DNA from 2 places in the Enterobacter sp. B79-1 genome. Region 1 is predicted to be linked to the other one. Evidence: predicted binding sites of a transcription regulator. Region 1 holds the regulator's gene; the other holds the start of a gene.
The links. The regulator LexA, encoded in region 1, represses DNA repair genes until DNA is damaged. The targets are predictions, from matches to a motif close to TNCTGTATGTACATACAGNA.
Positions count from the first base shown of each region.

Region 1 (18,742 bases):
AGTGGCGTCGGTGCAGAAGCACGCGCGACGACGGCGCTATTAAGCGAGAACAATAAGCAGGCGGCGCTGAGCGCCAGTGTGATCTTGCGCATATTTTCCCCTGAATATTCAGTTTGTTATCGTTTTAATTTGAGCGGATGGTCAAAAAACTATCCGACCATAACCCCAGCGGGAAGTGAAGGGAAGGAGTTTTTGCTTATGAGGCTGAATAAAAAGAAGACGATCACAAAGCGAGACATCGACCTGAGCAGCCTGATGCCCTCACCCCAACCCTCTCCCACGGGGAGAGGGGGAACACCCAGCCCGTAGGCCCGGTAAGCAAAGCGCCACCGGGCGATTAGGCTGCACGGCGGCCTGCTCCACCCCTCGCCCACAGGGAGAGGGGTGGTAAGTGAGCACTTACATTACAGCGGCAAACGCCTGCGCTACGCGCTGGACGTTGCTGGCATTCAGACCCGCCACGCACATACGACCGCTGGCGATCAGGTAGACGCCGAACTCTTCGCGCAGGCGATCGACCTGCGCCGCGCTCAGTCCGGTGTAGCTGAACATTCCGCGCTGCTTGAGCAGGTAGTCGAAGTTATGCCCAGGCACGGCCTCTTTCAGGACGTTAACCAGCTCCTGACGCATCGACAGAATGCGCTTACGCATTGCTTCCACTTCAGCAAGCCAGGACGCTTTCAGCTTTTCGTCACTGAGAACCGTCGCCACCACCTGCGCACCAAAGTTTGGCGGGCTGGAGTAGATGCGGCGCACCGTTGCTTTGAGCTGACCCAGCACGCGACCCGCCGCTTCGGCGTCTTCACACACCACGGACAGACCGCCCACGCGCTCGCCGTAAAGGGAGAAGATTTTGGAGAAGGAGTTGCTGACCAGCGCTGGCAGCCCGGCGCTGGCCACGGCGCGGATGGCGTAAGCATCGTCTTCCATGCCCGCACCAAAGCCCTGATAGGCAATGTCGAGGAACGGGATCAGGTTGCGGGCTTTCAGTACCTCAATGACCGCATCCCACTGGGCATGGGTGAGATCCGCCCCGGTCGGGTTATGGCAGCACGGATGCAGCAGCACAATACTGCGCTCAGGCAGCATGTTCAGTTTTTCCAGCAGCGCTTCAACGCGCACGCCATTGGTTTCGCTGTCGAACCATGGATAGGTTTCAACCTTGAAGCCTGCGCCCTCGAAGATCGCGACGTGGTTTTCCCACGTCGGGTCACTGACCCATACGCCTGAATCCGGGAAATATTTTTTCAGGAAGTCGGCCCCCACCTTCAGCGCACCCGAGCCGCCCAGCGTCTGGATGGTCGCCACGCGTTTTTGCGCGAGCACCGCGTGATCGGCACCAAACAGCAGCGGCGCGATGGTATTGCGGTAGGCATTTAGCCCTTCCATCGGCAGATAAAGAGAGGCACCGTGCGGAACAGCGTTCAGACGCGCTTCCGCTTCAGCAACGGCCTTCAACTGAGGAATGATGCCATCCTCGTTGTAATACAGACCAATACTGAGGTTCACTTTGTCGCTGCGAGGATCTTCTTTGAAACGCTCCATTAAGGAGAGAATAGGGTCGCCGGCATAGGCGTCAACTGTCTGAAACACGCGATGGTTCTCCGGAAATCGATGAGGCAGGAATTTCAACAATAAACCGGAAGTGGGAGAAGGTCGAGAGGATGTTAATAAAGTTGGAGTGAGGTTAAATCCCTCACTCCACTGGCGGTTCAATCAATGTACTTCATCGCTACCCTTGACGTCAGGCGCGTGATAAGTTCGTAAGCACTCACTTTCGTTAATTCAGCAATGCGTTCAACGGGCAAACCGTCCCCCCACATCACCACTGCATCGCCTGCTTTGTCCTGCGCTTCCGGTCCGAGGTCAACACAGATCATGTCCATCGCCACGCGACCGACAATTTTCACTTCACGACCATTGACCAGAACCGGCGTACCCGTCGGTGCGGCACGCGGATAACCGTCACCATACCCCATCGCCACTACGCCCAGGCGCGTATCGCGTTCACTGGTCCATGTGCCGCCGTAACCCACCGGCTCACCGGCTTTATGCTCGCGCACGGCGATCAGGTTAGAGACAAGGGACATCACCGGCTGGAAACCGAAATCTGGCCCCCAGGGTTTGCCCTCCAGCGGCGACACACCGTAAAGGATAATGCCCGGGCGAGCCCAGTCGAAGTGCGACTGCGGCCACAGCAGAATGCCGCCGGATGCCGCAATGGAACGCATCCCCGGTTTGCCTTCGCAGAAGGTGTTGAAGATATCGAGCTGCTTCTCTGTCGCACCACATTCTGGTTCATCGGCGCGAGCAAAATGGCTGACGATATTCACCGGCTGGCGCACGTTTTTGCACTGACACAGGCGATGATAAAACGCCTCTGCGTTTTCCGGGCGCACGCCCAGACGGTGCATGCCCGTGTCGAGCTTCATCCACACGGTCACCGGCTCGCTCAGCTCGGCGGTTTCGAGTGCCGCAAGCTGTTCTTCATTGTGTACCGCCGTGTGCAGATGCTGGTCGGCAATGGTTGGCAGGTCCGATGCTTCAAAAAAGCCTTCGAGGAGCAGAATCGGTTGGGTAATGCCGCCCGCGCGCAGGCGGAGAGCTTCTTCAAGACGGGCGACGCCAAAGGCGTCGGCATCGGGAAGCGTTCGCGCGGTCTCGAGAAGACCGTGTCCGTAAGCGTTCGCTTTCACGACTGCAACGAGCTTGCTGGCGGGTGCCAGTTCGCGCAGACGTTGCAGGTTGTGTCGCAGAGCGCGGCGGTTAATCACTACAGTTGCCGCTTGCATGTAAAATCCTTATTCGTCGTCGTACTGCGGTCCCGCATAGTTATCAAAGCGCGACCATTGTCCGTTAAAGGTCAGACGTACCGTACCGATGGGGCCGTTACGTTGCTTACCAATAATAATTTCAGCAATCCCTTTCAGGTCGCTGTTCTCGTGATAAACCTCATCACGGTAGATGAACATAATTAAGTCGGCATCCTGCTCGATGGAGCCGGATTCACGCAGGTCGGAGTTGACCGGGCGCTTGTCGGCACGTTGTTCCAGCGAGCGGTTAAGCTGCGACAGCGCCACCACCGGCACGTGCAGCTCTTTGGCTAACGCCTTGAGCGAGCGGGAAATCTCTGCAATTTCCAGCGTACGGTTGTCGGAGAGCGACGGGACGCGCATCAGCTGAAGGTAGTCGATCATGATAAGGCCGATGCCGCCGTGTTCACGGGCGATACGACGGGCGCGGGAGCGCACTTCCGTCGGCGTCAGGCCGGAGGAATCATCGATATAGATGTTCCGTTTTTCCAGCAGAATGCCCATGGTGCCGGAAATACGCGCCCAGTCCTCATCGTCGAGCTGACCGGTACGAATGCGGGTCTGATCCACGCGCGACAGCGACGCCAGGGAACGCATCATGATCTGTTCGGAGGGCATTTCAAGACTGAAGATCAGCACCGGCTTATCCTGCAACATCGCCGCATTTTCAACGAGGTTCATTGCAAAAGTGGTTTTACCCATCGACGGACGCGCGGCGACGATAATCAAATCCGACGGCTGCAAACCGGCGGTTTTCTTATTGAGATCGTCATAGCCGGTGTTTACGCCGGTTACGCCATCGTGCGGTTGCTGGAACAGCTGTTCGATACGCGCAACGGTAGCGTCGAGCACATCGGCAATGTTTTTTGGGCCTTCGTCTTTATTTGCACGGCTTTCGGCAATTTTAAAGACGCGGGATTCGGCAAGGTCGAGCAGATCTTCGCTGGAGCGGCCCTGCGGGTCAAAACCGGCTTCGGCGATTTCGTTCGCTACCGAGATCATTTCGCGCACAACGGCACGTTCACGCACGATGTCGGCGTAAGCGCTAATGTTCGCGGCACTTGGCGTATTTTTTGACAGTTCTGCCAGATAGGCGAACCCGCCACAGCTATCAAGCTGCCCCAGTCGCTCAAGCGATTCCGCGAGCGTGATCAGGTCGATCGGGCTACCTGACTCCTGCAGGCGCGCCATTTCGGTAAAAATATGGCGATGCGGACGGGTGTAGAAATCTTCCGCCACGACGCGCTCGGCGACGTCGTCCCAGCGTTCGTTATCCAGCATTAAACCGCCCAACACCGACTGTTCCGCTTCAATCGAGTGCGGCGGGACTTTTAACCCGGCGACCTGGAAATCACGTTCGCGGGGTTCAGTCTGTTTGTTGAAGGGTTTGTTTCCTGCCATAGTGAATGGAGTTACCGAGATAAAGAGTGGGTCGAAAGATTACCATATTTTTCTTACGGAGGGAGCATGGCAACGCGCATTGAATTCCAGAAACACGGTGGACCAGAGGTGCTTAAATCGGTGGAGTTTACCCCCGCCGCACCTGGCGAAAATGAAATTCAGGTTGAAAACAAAGCGATTGGCATTAACTACATCGACACCTACATTCGCGGCGGTCTCTACCCACCTCCGTCGATGCCAAGCGGGCTGGGAACGGAGGCGGCTGGCGTGGTCATCAAAGTTGGCAGCGCCGTTAAACATATCAAAGAGGGCGACCGCGTGGTGTATGCGCAGTCTGCCCTGGGGGCTTACAGTTCCGTTCATAACGTCCCGGCGGACAAAGCCGCCCTTCTGCCTAATGCCATCTCTTTTGAACAGGCTGCCGCCTCATTCCTGAAAGGACTGACCGTCTTTTACCTGCTGCGCAAAACCTATGAAATCAAACCCGACGAGCAGTTCCTGTTCCATGCCGCTGCGGGTGGCGTAGGGCTGATCGCCTGCCAGTGGGCGAAGGCGCTGGGCGCGAAGCTTATCGGTACCGTCGGCAGCGCGCAGAAAGCACAGCGTGCGCTGCAGGCCGGTGCATGGCAGGTCATCAACTACCGTGAAGAGAGCATTGCTGAACGGCTAAAAGAGATCACGCACGGTCAAAAAGTGCGGGTCGTGTATGACTCGGTGGGGAAAGATACCTGGGAAGCCTCGCTGGACTGCCTGCAGCGCCGTGGTCTGATGGTGAGCTTCGGGAATGCGTCAGGCGCGGTAACCGGCGTTAACCTGGGCATTCTGAATCAGAAGGGTTCTCTGTATGTGACCCGCCCTTCCCTGCAAGGATACATCACCAACCGGGAAGAACTGGAGGAAGCCAGCAACGAACTGTTCTCGCTGATCGCCAGCGGTGTGATCAAAGTGGACGTGGCGGATGCGCAGAAATACGCACTGACCGATGCGCAGCGCGCGCATGAGGTGCTGGAAAGCCGGGCGACGCAGGGCTCAAGCCTGCTGATCCCCTAGGCCCTAAAAAGAAATTGGGCTTCCCGTGGGAAGCCCTTTCTTTTTTTAGTTCGGCTGTATGTAGGGTACAGCTCGATGAATTCTTTAGCGGCAGTCATAGTGACAGATTCGATAAGTAAATCCTATTCTGTTCTAAGGCATGCTGCCGGAAAAGTTACAAGTATGTGACGAACCCCTCAATACCTTAGTAACGAAAGCGGTTATTGCGCTGATAACTGGGCACTTTTGGCGATTTAATCGCCCGTATCACCCATACCACCGCGACAGCCAGCAGCAACCACGGTAACAGTTTGAGCGTCAACGCAAATAACCCACCGATAAACATCACCACCGTCGCCACAACGATCGCCGCGAGAATGCCGAGCAGCGAAATGCCCGTGACCATCAGCATCACAAAAAAGCCAATCACAAAAAGTAGTTCCAGCATGGTGTTCTCCCACGAGCCCCGAATGATGCAGAAAGCATTACAAGAATCATGCCAAACGTAACGTATTGTTCTGAAAGCAAAACGCCCCGCAACGTTGGGCGGGGCGTGGTGAATTTGACGATCTTTTAGTGAAATTTATCGCTTATCTGCCACCAGGCGCAGCGCATGCTCGAGCACTTCAATATCGGCTCCGGCTTTGTGCGCGTTCTCGCTCAGGTAACGACGCCACTGGCGCGCGCCCGGAATCCCCTGGAACAGGCCAAGCATATGGCGGGTGATATGGCCAAGGTAGGTGCCGTTGCTCAGCTCACGCTCAATATACGGATACATGGCACGCACGACCGCCACCGGATCGGTATCTGCATCTTTAACACCAAAGATCTCACGATCGACCGTCGCCAGGATACCGGGGTTCTGATACGCCTCACGCCCGACCATCACGCCATCCATATGCGCCAGATGCGTTTTCGCTTCTTCCAGAGACTTAATGCCGCCGTTAATCGACATCGTCAGGTGCGGGAAATCGCGCTTCAGCTGGTATACGCGCGGGTAGTCCAGCGGCGGGATTTCGCGATTCTCTTTCGGGCTGAGGCCGGAAAGCCAGGCTTTACGCGCGTGGATGATGAACATCTCGCACTCGCCCTTTCCGGCAACGGTATTGATGAAATCGCACAGAAATTCGTAGCTGTCCTGGTCATCAATGCCGATACGGGTTTTGACCGTCACCGGGATAGAGACGACGTCACGCATGGCTTTGATGCAGTCCGCCACCAGCTGCGCATTGCCCATCAGGCACGCGCCAAACATGCCGTTCTGCACGCGATCGGACGGGCAACCCACGTTCAGGTTTATTTCGTCATAGCCGCGCTCTTCGGCCAGCTTCGCACACTGCGCCAGCGCGGCCGGATCGCTGCCGCCCAGCTGCAGCGCAACCGGATGCTCTTCTTCGCTATAGGCCAGATAGTCGCCCTTGCCGTGAATAATTGCCCCGGTGGTCACCATTTCGGTATACAGCAGCGTATGGCGGGAGAGCTGACGCAGGAAGTAACGGCAGTGTCTGTCCGTCCAGTCGAGCATCGGCGCAATGGAGAAACGGTGTGCGGGGAAAGCAGTCTGTAGTTCTGACGACATGGCGAAGTTTTAAGCATCTGGTGGAAAAGGGGCGCTACTATAGCACAAAGAAAAGCCGGAGGCGCAGCGCCTCCGGTTCACGTTAAAACGTCATGCTTAACTGTGCTCCTGCGCCCCAGGTTTCGTCCTCGCCGTACAGGCCCATCAGGTCAACGTGGACGGTGTTAAATGGCGCAAAGCCAACACCGCCGGTAAAGACATTGCTGTCGTTACCTTTCATATCTGCCCGATAACCGGCACGCACGGCGAGCCAACTGAGCGGCGTCACCTCGGCACCGACGCCAACATATTGCGAGGTATCTTCGCTTTTAAAGCCCTTGGTTTCGGTCAGATCGCCATCAGCCGTCAGGGTCAGAAGATCGGTATGCCATGCCGCACCCGCCGTGACAACAGGGCTAATTTGATAGGTATCACGCACCCCGTCCACCTCTTTGGTGTCGATATCACGCGAGAAAAGGTTTTGTCCGGTCAGGCCGACCGTCCAGTTTTCCCCGAAGTCCGCCGCAAGACCAGCATCGACGTTAAAGCCAGTATCATCATTACGGTAACGGCTGCTGTTGATATCACCACTGTCGAAGTTATAAATCGAGACGGTGTAGTTATAGAGCCAGGTCTTTTGCAGCTTCGGCGTGATACCCAATGAAACCGGCACACCGCTGATATCAAACTGACGCGCGACCGTCACGCCATAGTCCGAAACGATTGCCGCGCGGCCAAAGCCTTTTGATTTTAGATTATTGGGGTTAACCGTGAGCGCGGTCGCGGGAACAGCCTCAACACCGCGCAATATGTCGATATCGCCCTGATCGATGTAAGAGCTCACACGTGCACGCGCATTCGCTTTGGCCACAAAGGCAACGGAGAGCACGTCATTAGGAATACTGACGGCGATCCCCCCACCCGCTTTACCGCTGGCGGTTTTCCCTTTCAGGGAATCCAGCTGATCGGCAAGATCGCCCGCAGCGGAAGAGACCTGCTGAGAGGCAGGGCTAAGCGGATTTAAGAGATCGATGAGGTTGATGTTGTCCAGCGTGCTGCGATAGCGGCTTACATCGTCGCTGATGTCATCGATTTTATCCCGCAGGTTATCTTTGTCTGAAATCTGCGCGCCGATGGATGGCAGGATCACCGTGATACCATCGTCAGGTTTCGCTTTGGCCAGTAATGCCGGGTTGATTAATGTACCGCTGCCGTAGGTCCCTGCCGCAACGCCCGTTCCCCCCATCGCATCGCTGCGCGCTTCTGTCCAGGTATTGGCTGCTCCCGCCTGATTTGCCATAAAAAAGGAGACAGCAATGCTAACCACCGAAAATTTAAAATATTTTTTCACAGTATGCCCGTTATAGTCTGTTATGAAATAACCCCTGTCTGTTATCACCCAAACAGGAACGAACTATTGCTGTGAATAAGAAGTAAAAGACCCGCTATTTCTTTCCCTAAGTAAAATTCCCTTACGGCCTGTTGTAATTTGTGACGGCCCTCAATATTTATAGAAGAGGAAAATTATTTCCGCTCGGGTTTTCCGTTGTGCGGCCCAAAAAATTGAGGAGGATGATCTACCCAGCGGTCCTCACGCGTCGCGGCATAAACCGGGTTCAGCGGATAGTAGATACGGTTTTGCTTTTTGTTGGCCTCGCCGACAACCAGCAACCGCACCTCTTCGTCGGTATTGTTAATAAAGGTATGGCAAACGCCCGTCCCGGCGGGGAACCCCACGCTGTCTCCTGGATCAAGCTTCCACAGGTAGCCGTTTATCCAGGCTTCCGGATGCCCTTCAAGCACATAAATAAACTCTTCTTCGTCGCTTTCCGCATGCGGATAAGACGTACGACGCCCTGGCGGCAAACGCTCATGATGAATACCGATGCGGCCTAAGCCCAGCCTGCGAGCAAGGGGCGCGCCGATGGAAAAAAGTTCGTTACTGTCGGGATAGGTCGAATCGTCAGCACCTTCCACATCTCGCCAGTGCTTAATACAGTCAGGTCTTTTCATGGTTAATTCCCCGAATTGCGATGCGTCAGGTATAGCACAGCCTGGTGGATCTCGGTGTTTTTACCAGAACATGATAAAGTGAGGGTTTTCCATCCTATACATCCGAGGTGCTAAATGGATAAGTCCACAAAAGAGCTGTTAGCGCAGGCCGAAAAGCTGTGTGCGCAACGCAATGTGCGCCTGACTCCGCAGCGCCTCGAGGTATTGCGCCTGATGAGCCTGCAACAGGGTGCCATCAGCGCATACGACCTGCTGGATCTGCTGCGTGCAAGCGAGCCGCAGGCAAAACCGCCTACGGTTTATCGTGCGCTGGATTTCCTGCTGGAACAAGGGTTTGTGCACAAAGTTGAATCCACCAACAGCTATGTACTATGCCATCTATTCGATCAGCCAACCCATACCTCAGCCATGTTTATCTGCGACCGCTGCGGCGCGGTGAAGGAAGAGTGTGCGGAAGGCGTGGAAGATATTATGCATACGCTGGCGGCTAAAATGGGCTTCGCCCTGCGTCATAACGTGATTGAAGCGCACGGGCTGTGCTCGGCGTGTGTGGAGGTGGAATCCTGTCGCCATCAGGATGAATGCCAACACGATCACTCCATTCTCGTGAAGAAAAAGCCGCGTTAACGGCAAAAGAAAAGGCGGCTTAGAGCCGCCCTGTGGGTTATTCAGTGTTACCAGCGGTAGTCATTACGGGTTTCCCAGTCTTTGACTTCGGTTTCCGCCTGGTCTTTCGCGTAGCCGTAACGTTCCTGAATTTTACCGACAAGCTGATCGCGTTTACCTTCAATGACGGTCATATCGTCATCCGTCAGCTTACCCCACTGTTCTTTCGCTTTACCTTTAAACTGCTTCCAGTTGCCGCCGATTTCGTCTTTATTCATCATCGTGTCCTCTTAGTTAAGCGTTGGGTCGTAACGTCCGTTACGTTCTTTTCTGCTGGACGTGATAATAATTGTAGTTAAGGATTCGGCGGTTGATTTCATATTCGGAATCTTTAACCGTCACGATATATCGTGACGGGAAGGGAGCCAGGTATTGTTTTGCCAGTGGCGGTGCCAGATGAACGCCAGCGACAATCCGCGCAGCGACAGGAAAACCGCCAGTGCCAGCCATAAACCATGGTTGCCCAAATACGGTAAGGTCAGCAGCGTGAGGCCAAAACCTGCAGCCGCGACCGCCATGCTGTTACGCATCTCCGCGCCGCGCGTTGCGCCAATAAACATGCCGTCCAGCAGATAACACCAGACGCCCACCACCGGCAAGATCACCTGCCAGATGAGATAGTGGCCCGCCAGTTCGCGTAAAGCCGGTAACGACGTGAGTAACGCGATAATGTCGCTGCCGAAACAGGCATAAATCAGTGCGAACGCCAGCGCGACCAGACCTGATTGACGGCAAGCCGCCCGCCACACCTCGCGGAGCTGGCCACTTTCACGCGCACCGTATGCCTGCCCGGAGTGCGCCTCCACGGCGTATGCAAAGCCGTCCAGCGCATACGCGGTAAACGTCAGCAATGTCATCAGCACCGCATTTACCGCAACGATCTCAGGCCCAAGACGGGCACCAAAAACCGTTAACGCACCAAAACAGAGCTGCAGCAGGAGCGAGCGAAGCATGATGTCCCGGTTCAGCGCCAGCAGCTTGCGGATGTTGCCGCGCCACGCGGTTTTCAGCATGACGAGGGAGATTCCACGCATGGCCAGTACGCGCCAGACCATCCACAGGCCGATGATAAACGTGCCGTATTCTGCGACTGCGGTTGCCAGTGCCGCGCCCCGTACGTTCATGTGCAGGCCCATCACCAGCCAGAGGTCGAGCACGATGTTCAAAAGGTTTCCCACCACCAGCAGGATGACCGGCGCACGAGCGTACTGCACGCCCAGCAGCCAGCCCAGCAGAACCAGGTTTGCCAGCGATGCGGGCGCGCTGAGCCAGCGGATTTCAAGAAAGCGACGCGCCTGCTCCAGCACCGCCTCGCTGCCGCCCACAATGTGCAGCGCCAAATCAATCAGCGGCGTGCGAAACAGCACGATTAACGCGCCTGCCCCAAGCGCCAGAATGAGTGGCTGAACCAGCGCCCGCGCCAGTCGCAGCGGCTCTTTCGCGCCATAGGCTTGTGCCGTCAGGCCCGTGGTACTCATGCGTAAGAAGAGCAGGAGCATAAAGAGAAAACTGGTCGCCGTTGCGCCAATCGCCACGCCGCCCAGATAAACGGGAGAATCCAGATGACCAATCACCGCGGTGTCCACCAGGCCAAGCAGGGGAACGGTGATATTGGAAAAAATCATCGGCAGTGCAAGACGCCACAATGCCTTATCAGAAGCTGTCAGCAGTGACATGAAAAATACCGGGAATGGAAAATGATCCAGGCTACGGAGACCCGTAGCCTGTCAGGAAGACGTTACAGCCATTCACCGTTGCGGATAACACCAACGGCCAGACCTTCAATGGAGAAGTTCTGTTCGCGCAGATCCACCACAATCGGGGAGAATTCGTTATTTTCGGGCAGCAGCTGTACGGTGTTGCCCTGTTTTTTCAGTCGTTTGACGGTCACTTCATCATCAATACGCGCGACCACAACCTGACCGTTACGTACATCCTGCGTTTTGTGAACGGCCAGCAGATCGCCGTCAAGAATGCCGATATCTTTCATGGACATCCCGCTGACGCGCAGCAGGAAATCTGCACTCGGTTTGAACATACCAGGATCGACCTGATAGTGACCTTCAATATGCTGCTGGGCCAACAGAGGTTCACCTGCGGCGACGCGACCAATCAGCGGAATACCTGTCTCTTCTTCCACCAGCAGACGAATGCCGCGAGACGCGCCAGACACAATTTCAATCACACCTTTGCGCGCCAGCGCTTTCAGGTGTTCCTCGGCCGCATTTGGAGAACGGAAGCCCAGACGCTGAGCGATTTCCGCACGCGTGGGTGGCATACCCGTCTGGCCGATATGATCCCGGATGAGATCAAACACCTCTTGCTGCCTGGTCGTTAACGCTTTCATTCCGCCCCCTGGGTGTATATACAGTTATGCTGTGAGTATATACAGTCAAAGGCGATTTTGGAACCAAAAACTGCACAAAAAACCAGGGACTTAATTATTCCTCGAGGCTCATCGGAAATGTGACCAAAGCAACGTGACCCAGGTAATCGCTGCCGTGATAATCGCCAACAGCACAGCGGCAGACCCCATGTCTTTCGCACGGCCAGAAAGTTCGTGGAAATCTGAACCGATACGGTCCACAACCGCCTCAATAGCGCTATTGAGAATTTCCACTATCATCACCAAAAGAACAGAGCCGATGAGAAGCACGCGGGTAATAGCATCAACATCAAGGAAACAGGCGATGATAACCGCGACGATAGCGGCAACGCCCTCCTGGCGAAACGCGGCTTCATTGACCCATGCGGCACGGAAACCTTTCCATGAATAGCCGGCAGCTTTGATGATTCGAGTTAACCCAGTGGTATTATTGGCCATTAATAGAACCTTTTATTGTAAATAGCGTCAGTAACTCTGGCAGCAGCGCGTTTCGCTGTAGCCTGAAGTATGACGGGTAACAACAGAAATTTTGCGCGCTTTCTGTTATCCTTGCGCCGCAATTGCATTATTAACCAGAGGCTTTACATCGTTTATGTCCGGCTGGCCACGAATTTACTACAAATTACTTAATTTACCATTAAGCGTCCTGGTAAAAAGTAAGTCTATCCCAGCAGAACCTGCGCTGGAATTAGGGCTCGATACGTCGCGCCCTATTATGTACGTTTTGCCTTATAACTCGAAGGCAGACCTGCTGACGCTTCGCGCCCAATGTCTGGCGCATGATTTACCTGACCCACTTGAACCGCTTGAAGTTGATGGCACTCTGCTGCCGCGCTACGTGTTTATTCACGGCGGGCCGCGCGTGTTTACCTATTACACGCCGAAAGAAGAGTCCATCAAGCTGTTCCATGACTATCTCGACCTACACCGCAGCAATCCCGATCTGGATGTGCAGATGGTGCCGGTCTCAGTGATGTTTGGTCGCCGTCCGGGCCGCGAAAAAGGTGAAGAGAATCCGCCGCTGCGTATGCTCAACGGCATCCAGAAGTTCTTCGCGGTCTCCTGGCTGGGACGCGACAGCTTTGTACGCTTCTCCCCTTCCGTTTCGCTGCGCCGTATGGCAGACGAGCACGGCACCGACAAGATCATCGCACAAAAACTGGCGCGCGTGGCGCGTATGCACTTCGCACGCCAGCGTCTGGCTGCCGTTGGGCCTCGTCTCCCGGCGCGTCAGGATCTGTTCAACAAGCTGCTGGCCTCCAAAGCGATTGCCCGCGCAGTTGAAGACGAAGCGCGCAGCAAGAAGATTTCCCACGAGAAAGCACAGCAAAATGCCATTGCACTGATGGAAGAGATCGCGGCGAACTTCTCCTATGAGATGATTCGTCTCTCTGACCGTATCCTGAGTTTCACCTGGAACCGTCTCTATCAGGGCATTAACGTCCACAACGCCGAGCGCGTTCGCCAGCTGGCCCATGACGGTCATGAAATTGTTTATGTGCCCTGCCACCGCAGCCACATGGACTACCTGCTGCTCTCCTATGTGTTGTATCACCAGGGGCTGGTGCCACCGCACATTGCGGCGGGTATCAACCTGAATTTCTGGCCAGCAGGCCCGATCTTCCGCCGTCTGGGTGCGTTCTTTATTCGCCGTACCTTTAAGGGTAATAAGCTCTATTCCACCGTATTCCGTGAATATCTCGGCGAGCTGTTCAGCCGCGGCTATTCCGTCGAATACTTCGTGGAAGGCGGTCGTTCCCGTACCGGTCGTCTGCTCGATCCGAAAACCGGCACGCTGTCGATGACCATCCAGGCCATGCTGCGCGGCGGCACGCGTCCGATCACGCTGGTGCCAATCTACATTGGCTATGAACACGTCATGGAAGTGGGCACTTACGCCAAAGAGCTGCGCGGTGCGACCAAAGAGAAAGAGAGCCTGCCGCAGATGCTGCGCGGCCTGAGCAAGCTGCGCAATCTTGGCCAGGGCTACGTGAACTTTGGCGAACCGATGCCGCTGATGACGTATCTGAACAACCATGTTCCGGAGTGGCGCGAGTCTATCGACCCTATCGAAGCGGTACGTCCGGCGTGGCTGACGCCTACGGTGAACGGTATTGCTGCGGAGCTGATGGTGCGCATCAACAACGCAGGTGCGGCGAACGCCATGAACCTGTGCTGTACCGCGCTTCTGGCCTCTCGCCAGCGTTCACTGACCCGTGAACAGTTGACCGAGCAGCTTGATTGCTACCTGAACATTATGCGCAACGTGCCGTACTCGGTTGATTCGACTGTGCCTTCTGCTACCGCGAGCGAGCTTATCGACCACGCGCTGCAGATGAACAAGTTCGAAGTCGAGAAAGACACCATCGGTGACATCATCATCCTGCCGCGCGAGCAGGCCGTGCTGATGACGTACTACCGCAACAACATCACGCATATGCTGATGTTGCCGTCGCTGATGGCGGCCATTATTACCCAGCATCGCCGCATTTCGCGTCAGGAACTGTTGCGCCATCTTGAAGCCATCTACCCGATGCTGAAAGCGGAGCTGTTCCTGCGCTGGAGTAAAGATGAGCTGGCGGTAGAGCTGGATAAAATGACGGAAGAGATGCGCCGTCAGGGGCTAATTACCCTGACTAATGACGAGCTGCATATCAACCCGTCGCGTTCCCGCACCCTGCAGCTGCTGGCCGCCGGTGCGCGTGAAACGCTGCAGCGCTACGCCATCACCTTCTGGCTGCTCAGCGCGAACCCGTCGATCAACCGCGGTACGCTGGAAAAAGAGAGCCGGACGCTGGCACAGCGCCTGTCTGTTCTACACGGCATTAACGCACCGGAGTTCTTCGACAAAGCGGTATTCAGCTCACTGGTGCTGACGCTGCGTGATGAAGGGTTTATCAGCGATACGGGCGATGCTGAACCGGAAGAGACGCTCAAGATTTACCAGATGCTGGCCGAGCTGATTACCTCGGACGTGCGTTTGACGATTGAGAGCGCGACGCAGGACGAGTGATGTAAAAAAGCCGGGTGGCGCTAGCGCTTACCCGGCCTACGATCCTGCATGACATGTAGGCCCGGTAAGCGCTAGCGCCACCGGGCTTCTTTTTAGCCAAAGTAACTCATCGCCAGCCCTAAAAACAGCACCAGACCGACGTAGTTATTATTTAAAAATGCTTTGAAGCAGGCTTCACGCTCGCGCTTCGCAATCAGCTTCTGCTGATACGCGAACAGCAGTCCCGCCACCAGCACGGACCAGTAAAATTCCCAGTTCAGCCCGTTCAGGCGACCAATCGCCACCATCAGCGCCAGCACCGCCACCTGCAAAATGCCGATAATCAGTTTGTCCTGACGGCCAAACAGGATCGCCGTCGACTTGATGCCAATCTTGAGATCGTCATCGCGGTCGACCATCGCGTACTGCGTATCGTACGCCACTGCCCAAAGAATATTCGCCAGGAACATCAGCCAGCAGCTGAGCGGGACAGATTCGCTAACCGCGGCAAACGCCATCGGAATCGACCAGCCAAATGCCGCGCCCAGCACCACCTGCGGCAGATGGGTGTAGCGCTTCATAAACGGGTAGACCCAGGCCAGCGCCAGCGCGGCGACAGACAGCAGGATCGTCATGGTGTTAAGCGTTAGCACCAGCAGGAAGGAGAGCAGCACCAGCACCACAAACAGCGTGCGCGCCTCTTTTTCCGTCACCTGGCCGCTGGGCAACGGACGATTAGCCGTTCGCTTTACATGTCCGTCAAATTTCCGGTCTGCGTAGTCATTTACTACACAGCCTGCAGCACGCATCAGCCAGACACCGGCAACAAACACCGCCAGGATCCACAGCGGCGGCACGCCCGGCGTCGCCACCCACAGCGCCCATAACGTTGGCCACAGCAGCAGCAATGCGCCAATCGGTTTATCCGTTCGCATTAAGCGGTGATAGGCCAGCAGCTTGTTTTGCGTCAGGCTCCACTCCATTTTGTCTTCCTCTCAGTACAACGGCGATGCCGGTAAAAAAAGCTCTGTCAGTATTAACGGTTTACCACTCAGACGCAGGCGGGAACGACGCCCCCACAGGTCGGCATCACGACCAATCTCAATAAAATCTCGGGTAAGTTCAGACGAGGTGAAAAGATACCTCCCCAGCGGCGTTTTCCCCAATCGTTGCAGGGCAAGTTCTGGCCCGGAAAGGGTAGACTCAGGCACCACTGTTCGCCCGGCAAGCCACGGCTCGCCGTCAGCACAGAGTAAAATTTCACGCAGCCAGTAGCGATCTTCTTTTGGCAGCAGCGGCAACTCGCTGGCGATGTCATCGGCAGAGACAAATCCTTCCTGAATCATCGTCACCGTGACCGTTTTGCCCTGTTGCTCAAAACGTTTCGTCATGGAATCTTCCAGCAGCAACCAGTCCAGTTGCTCCGGGTCAAGCGCAGGTATTTGGTCGAAATAGCGCAGCGCACGCAGTTGCGTTAGCGCGGGGTGTGACATGCCAGACTCTCCGATACATAACGTAATGGCATTGTATCGCAGAAACGCGGATTGAGGGCGGTCAAACGTTATTTAGCGATCACTATCGCAACAATGGCGCAACAGCGCGAAGAGAACCAAAAAAAGTGCGCCCACTCAGGCGCACTAAACTACTAACAAATCAGCACTGCGGGGAGACGGTTACCCCTTGCCTTTTACACTGCTGATAAAGGTGGAACGGGCAGTGGTTGAACCTAAACGTTCGGCTTCATCAAGCAGCTTCAGCGCTTTGTCGACATCGCCGCGCTTCACTGCCTGCTTAATGGCATTGTTGAAGTACGCTTCGGTGTCGTTCAGTACCGGCTCAGATGGCTTCGTTGGTGCTGGAGCAGGGGCCGATGCAGCCACAGGCGCGGCAGCAGCAGGCGCGGCATAGACTGGTGCTGCGGTGTTTCCTACCGTCACAGGGCCGTTACTGGAAGAACCAAACAGTGGGCCAACCAGTACGCTGGAACCGCTATTCGTTTTCACTTTCAGTTTTAATGTTCCATCGGTGACATGACGCGCAATAGGATCAGGAATATCAGGGATTGCATTGCCGGTACCTTTCGCATAGGCCTTGGCAGGATCAAGCAATGTCGTGGTTTTCTGAAGATCTTGCTCAGTGGTGAAGACCAGTACATAAAGTTTTTGCTGACCCAGTGCAGGTGTAATGCGCATCACCCCTTCCAGACGGTCAGCGCTCATTATACCCGGTTCCTGATAAGAGAAATATTCACTCGGGAAAAATGCAGATGGCGTCATATTCTGATCAAGAATCAGCACATTCGGCGCAAATACACTCGTTTGTTTGTTCACTTCGCTGGTTAGCGTAATTGCCAGTTCCCCAATGTTAGCCGGAACGCTATAAGCTGCAACCGGGCCTGTAATACCCGCCACATTCAGATGCTGTCCACCCGTTGAAAGCTGGGTCGTCTGCGTTTTGGACTGATCCACCGGAGTCCAGGTCAGTTGTTGTAATGCCGCCGTTGGGATGGACGGAGCGGATGTCGTATTCTGGGGGACGAAATTGACATTCGCGAGCGTAACTGCAGGCGCGCTCGCCAGCAGCCCTGCGGATAAGCAAAGGGCAAGGAGAGTTTTGTTCATTTTCATTGTTATCACCTCATCAAGCACAGGCTCAGCGGTAGCCAGGCAATAGCGCGCCGTCCTGAAGGATTGAGGGGCTTTCGCCCCTCAGTTTGGTCATTACGTCAGATTAAGAAGGGATTACCACCAGATTTCCATCTGGGCGCCGAAGGACCACTCGTCGTTGTCGCCACGACCGAAGGAGCTTCCATTGAAACCATCTTTGAACGCTTTACCGTAGTTAGCGTTGTTAGATGGGTTACCGCTGTAATCATAACCCCACTTCTCATCCCACTTGGCGTAGGTTGCGAACACACGGATAGCCGGGCGAGACCAGATGCTATCGCCTGCCTGCCACTGTTGCGCCAGGGTGATTTTGTACTGGTTGTTGGTTTCGTCAGCGCTTTGCGATTTCACGTTGTCGTAACCCACTTCCAGCAAGGTGCTCATGATAGGCGTCCATTTGAACATCGGACGTACACCTACGGTCCACCACTTGGTCCCGTTGTTGTTATCCCAGTCGATGTCCTGGTACATACCGACGTACATCAGGTCCCAGCGATCGCCCAGAGATATTGCACCGTGGTCGAGAATACGCAGCAGGCTACCGTTGTTGTTAATGTCGTAGGCGTAACCCGAGTTAGAATCGATGCCTACACCAGAACCTTGAGACAAGCCTTTACCCTGAGACGTCATTGAGTCAGTAGCATACTGAACCACAAACTTGTTATAGCCCTTCAGCATGCTCTGGGTGTGTTCAGCGGTGAACATCCAACCATCTTTTGAAGCACCATCAACCAGACGATAATCATCACGCGGGTTAGCACGACCATAATCAACACCCAGTTCCAGAGTGCCGCCTGGGTTGATTTCCATCTGTGCTAAGCGCACGTCAAAGACATCGTTCGCTGTACGAGTGGTGTAATCATAAATACTGTTGCTGGCGAAAGAGGATGAACCACCCGCTTCGGAAGAACGGGTTGCTGCCAGAGAGAGCTTACCAAAACCGACATCGATGTTTTCCAGACCCGCACCAGGACCAGATATATCCCAGTAGTAGAAGTCGATCATGTGAACGTCATGACGCTGATAGAAACGCTTACCGGCCCAGATGGTGGAGCCTGGCAGCCATTCAATCAGGTTTTTACCCTGCACGTTAGCTTCGCGGAACGCCGGATCGGTACCTTCCCAGTCGTTCTGCTGTGCAACGGAATACGCTACGTTAGTGTCGAAATAGAAGCTCTTATCGCCTTCTTTCCACACTTCCTGGCCCAGTTTCAGTTC
Region 1 covers NZ_JBYAZJ010000011.1:54,420-73,161, forward strand. The annotation lists gene aphA (acid phosphatase AphA) at 1-92, opposite strand, end outside; gene tyrB (aromatic amino acid transaminase) at 400-1,593, opposite strand; gene alr (alanine racemase) at 1,713-2,792, opposite strand; gene dnaB (replicative DNA helicase) at 2,802-4,214, opposite strand; gene AC2T6E_RS21620 (NADPH:quinone reductase) at 4,281-5,264, shown strand; gene pspG (envelope stress response protein PspG) at 5,449-5,691, opposite strand; gene dusA (tRNA dihydrouridine(20/20a) synthase DusA) at 5,827-6,822, opposite strand; gene AC2T6E_RS21635 (conjugal transfer protein TraF) at 6,905-8,152, opposite strand; gene AC2T6E_RS21640 (cupin domain-containing protein) at 8,326-8,814, opposite strand; gene zur (zinc uptake transcriptional repressor Zur) at 8,929-9,441, shown strand; gene AC2T6E_RS21650 (CsbD family protein) at 9,489-9,698, opposite strand; partial or broken gene AC2T6E_RS21655 (hypothetical protein) at 9,748-9,822, opposite strand; gene dinF (MATE family efflux transporter DinF) at 9,819-11,156, opposite strand; gene lexA (transcriptional repressor LexA) at 11,219-11,827, opposite strand; gene AC2T6E_RS21670 (diacylglycerol kinase) at 11,936-12,304, opposite strand; gene plsB (glycerol-3-phosphate 1-O-acyltransferase PlsB) at 12,459-14,879, shown strand; gene ubiA (4-hydroxybenzoate octaprenyltransferase) at 14,972-15,841, opposite strand; gene ubiC (chorismate lyase) at 15,854-16,351, opposite strand; gene malM (maltose operon protein MalM) at 16,532-17,485, opposite strand; gene AC2T6E_RS21695 (maltoporin) at 17,600-18,742, opposite strand, start outside.

Region 2 (3,805 bases), on a different contig from region 1:
GCTGCGCGATAAGCGCGATCCCTGTTTTGAGGAGAACTGCAGGGCGCTGGCCGCCATCTTTTTCCTGGCGAGATTGCCCGTCGCCCGCCACGATTGTGATATCAGCGAGCTGACGACCGAGGAGAAACGGGCGCTGATTACCGCCATGAACCATTTTCGTGCTGTTGTGAGTTTATTTCCTGAACGGCTGACCATGCCGATGTAACCCAACCCAAAAACGAATGGCGTAAACCCGCCGGGCACCCTATTGCCTGAAATTAAGGAGAACGCGTGATGCGAAACAGTGAAAACCACCCTTATCCGATCGGAAATGAAGAACTGAAACGCCTGCTGAAGGAGGCAAAAACAGAGGAGCGATGCGCGCGAGCCCGCGCGGTCTCCCTGCGCCTGGAGGCGCTGGCAAGCCATATCTTTAAAACCGGCATGAGCGGAGAAGACGTTGCCGAACTGCTGTGCCTCGAAGCGGCCCGCTACGAGCGTGAATCACAGGAGCTGCACTGATGGCCGATTTTATCGATCTTGCGCAGGCGCGCGAGCAGGAAGACAGAGAGCGGCACATTAATCACGCCCGCAGACGGCCCGCATCACCTTCGCGTTTCCTCTGCGAGGACTGCGAGGCCCCGATACCCGAAGCGCGCCGCATGGCGGTGCCCGGCGTGGCGCTGTGCTTCACCTGCCAGGAGATCGAGGAGATGAAAAATAAACACGTTCGGGGAGGATGAGTTGGCTACGTCATTTGAGTATCCATGGAACGCTCCTCGGTCGGCCGTTGTCAGCCCCTACCTTACCCATGCCCAACTGCAGCGCCGCGATCGCCTTTTCGCGGCGCTGCAGCAGGCAAGAATTGCCCTCTCACAGCAACCTGACTGCGTGCGCGTTGACGTCTGGCGCACGGTCGACGCTCTCGAACAGCGTCGGGGCAGCCCGCAGGCCAATGCCTTTTTGATCCGCTTCTGCAACAGGATACTGCCCCGCCTGCGGCAGGTTTCTGAACGCTATGCCTGCGCGGGCCTGCACGATGCGGTCTCCCGGGCTGTATTTGAAGGCCATTTCGACACCCGACTTCTGCAATACCTTGCCTCGCGGATGGTCGAGCTGGTTGCCCGCTATAACCGACTTCCCGATATGTCCCGTGCGGATATCGACCTGCTGGCCGCCGATATCGCCAGCTTTATTCGCGGCGAGCTGGCGAATATTAACGATGCTGACATGGGTGAATACCAGACGCTGTACGTCTGGTATCAGCGCGCCGGACTGATCGCACGGCAGTTTAACGTATCGCCCCCGCACTGGGAGCGGGTGACGACGACGTTTTTCAACAAAGATGATGTTGCCGCGGCGGTGATCCGCCTGTTTTCCGAGGCGTGGTGGCGCGGGCGATTGCGTCGGATCGCGGCCGCCTGGCGCGAGCATGTGCAGATTGCCCTCGGCAACGTCAGCAAAAAGAGAACGGCGTATGCGAGCAAGCGCTGCGTGACGGAATGGCGCGAGCAGAAGCGCCGCACCCGCGAATTTCTCAAGGGCATGGAGCTGGAAGATGAAGAGGGCAATCGCATTAGCCTGATTGATAAATACGACAGCTCGGTAGCCAATCCGGCGATACGTCGCTGTGAACTGATGACCCGCATTCGCGGCTTCGAAAACATCTGCCAGGCGCTGGGCTATGTGGGCGAGTTCTATACGTTAACCGCGCCCGCGCGGTATCACGCGACCGTGAGCGCGGGCTACCCCAACGCGAAGTGGGACGGGGCGAGCCCGGCGGATACGCAGCGCTACTTCACGCGGCTGTGGGCGCGCATTCGCGCAAAGCTGCACCGGGAGGGGCGGCGCATTTTTGGTATCCGCGTTGCGGAACCCCATCACGACGGTACGCCCCACTGGCACATGCTGATGTTTATGCTGCCGGAAGATGTCGAATGTGTACGCCAGATTATAGGGGACTACGCGCGGGAGGAGGATGCCGCTGAGTTGCAGAGCGAAAGCGCCAGACGGGCGCGCTTTCACGCGGAGGCGATCGATCCGCAAAAAGGCAGCGCTACCGGCTATATCGCCAAATACATCTCAAAGAACATCGACGGCTATGCGCTGGATGGCGAAACCGATAATGAAAGCGGCGGGCTGCTAAAGGAGACGGCGTGCGCCGTGTCGGCCTGGGCAGGGCGCTGGCATATTCGCCAGTTTCAGTTTATCGGCGGCGCGCCGGTAACCGTCTACCGCGAGCTTCGCCGACTGTCGGACACCGAGGCCGCGTGCGGTCTGAGCGTCGAGTTTGCCGCCGTCCATGACGCGGCGGACGCCGGGGACTGGGCGGGTTACGTCACCGCACAGGGCGGGCCGTTTGTGCGTCGCGATGATTTGCAGGTGCGCACGCTGTATGAACCGCGCGCCGAATGTAACCAGTACGGCGAGGAGACCGTTCGCATCCGCGGCGTGTACGATTCCGCCGTCGGTGCGGGCAGCCCGGTGTTGACCCGGCTCACGCAGTGGAAAATTGTGCCGAAGCGGGCCGCTGAGCTGAAGGATGCACCTGCGCCTCCTCGGAGTTCTGTCATTAACTGTACGGTGAGCGATCCCTCTCAACCCCTTAACCGGCGTGCGAGACGGGCATTAACCGAACGCATCAAACGCATCCGGCCCGGCGCAGCGGCACCCTTTGTCTATGAGCGGGATCCGCAAAACGGGGTCCCGGAGAGGGTGATTGACGAGATAAGGCTTGCCACCGGCATAGCCATCTCCCGGGGAGAGGCCCTGCATCTGATGGCGGGCGGCGTGAGCCGCTTTAACGACAAATGGTGCAGAGGCGCCGCTGACGGATCGCTCTTTCCGGCGGCGCGTTCTTATCAGGAAAAGGCGCGAAAAATCCTTGAACGTATTGGGCATTTAACGGAACTGCTCACCCAGCGGGTGCGCTAATCTCCATCGATATCATGTACATACCGTGAAGGGTTTTGATTTTTCGCTTCACTCTTTTTATGAATACGTGATACTGTATGTTTATACAGTATCTCGTGGTGGAGGTTGTGTGGACAGAGAGTTGAACGAGCAGGTCATGATTGAACGAGTCGAGATGATTGCGCGACTGACGACAGAAGGAACCTGTCAGGAAAGAGATCGTGAAATTGCCCTGAATTTAATTGCTGAGATTGCGAGAGGGAATTTAATCAAAAACAATGCGTTTACCGTTGTTTTCTCGGCATCGCCTGTTCCAGAACGAATCAAAAAAGAAAGCAATGTGCGGGTTAATATCACGCTGGATAAAGATCAGCACGTTGGCCCGTCCATCGTGGCGGCATTCCAGTGCGAACTCACCCGCAGGATTAGGCCCCTGTTCCCGTCAACGCGGGTGACGGTGAAAGAAGGCTCCATGACCGGCGTTGAGCTGCTCGGCGTTGACGGCGAGGCCGAACGCGAAGCGCTGGACACCATTCTCCGCGAAGTCTGGGAAGACGAGAGCTGGCGCTAGCCTCAGCCTCTTTTACCGGCACGACGCGCGTCATTCAGATTTTGTGCTCGCCAGGCGGCCGCTCGCGGCTCGTGGACGGCCTGTTGTGTCCGCGATTGTCCATCCGCCAGCGCTAGCGGAAAGGGCGCTGGCTCTGGAAACTCTACCGTACCTGGTAATCCGGATGTTGGAGCGTCTGATGAAGATCTATGCAATGCAGGGCGATACGCTTGATGCCATCTGTGCCCGTTATTACGGGCGCACGGCGGGCGTCGTCGAAACCGTTCTGAAAGCCAATCCTGGCCTCGCTGAGTACGGCGTTGTTCTGCCTCATGGCTGCGAAATAGACATGCCTGAGGTGGA
Region 2 covers NZ_JBYAZJ010000004.1:169,249-173,053, reverse strand. The annotation lists gene AC2T6E_RS13745 (DUF5347 domain-containing protein) at 1-205, shown strand, start outside; gene AC2T6E_RS13740 (DUF2732 family protein) at 274-501, shown strand; gene AC2T6E_RS13735 (TraR/DksA family transcriptional regulator) at 501-722, shown strand; gene AC2T6E_RS13730 (replication endonuclease) at 724-2,913, shown strand; gene AC2T6E_RS13725 (DinI-like family protein) at 3,023-3,463, shown strand; gene AC2T6E_RS13720 (tail protein X) at 3,642-3,805, shown strand, end outside.
Region 2: the regulator LexA is predicted to act here: its motif matches at 2,985-3,004, upstream of AC2T6E_RS13725 (DinI-like family protein).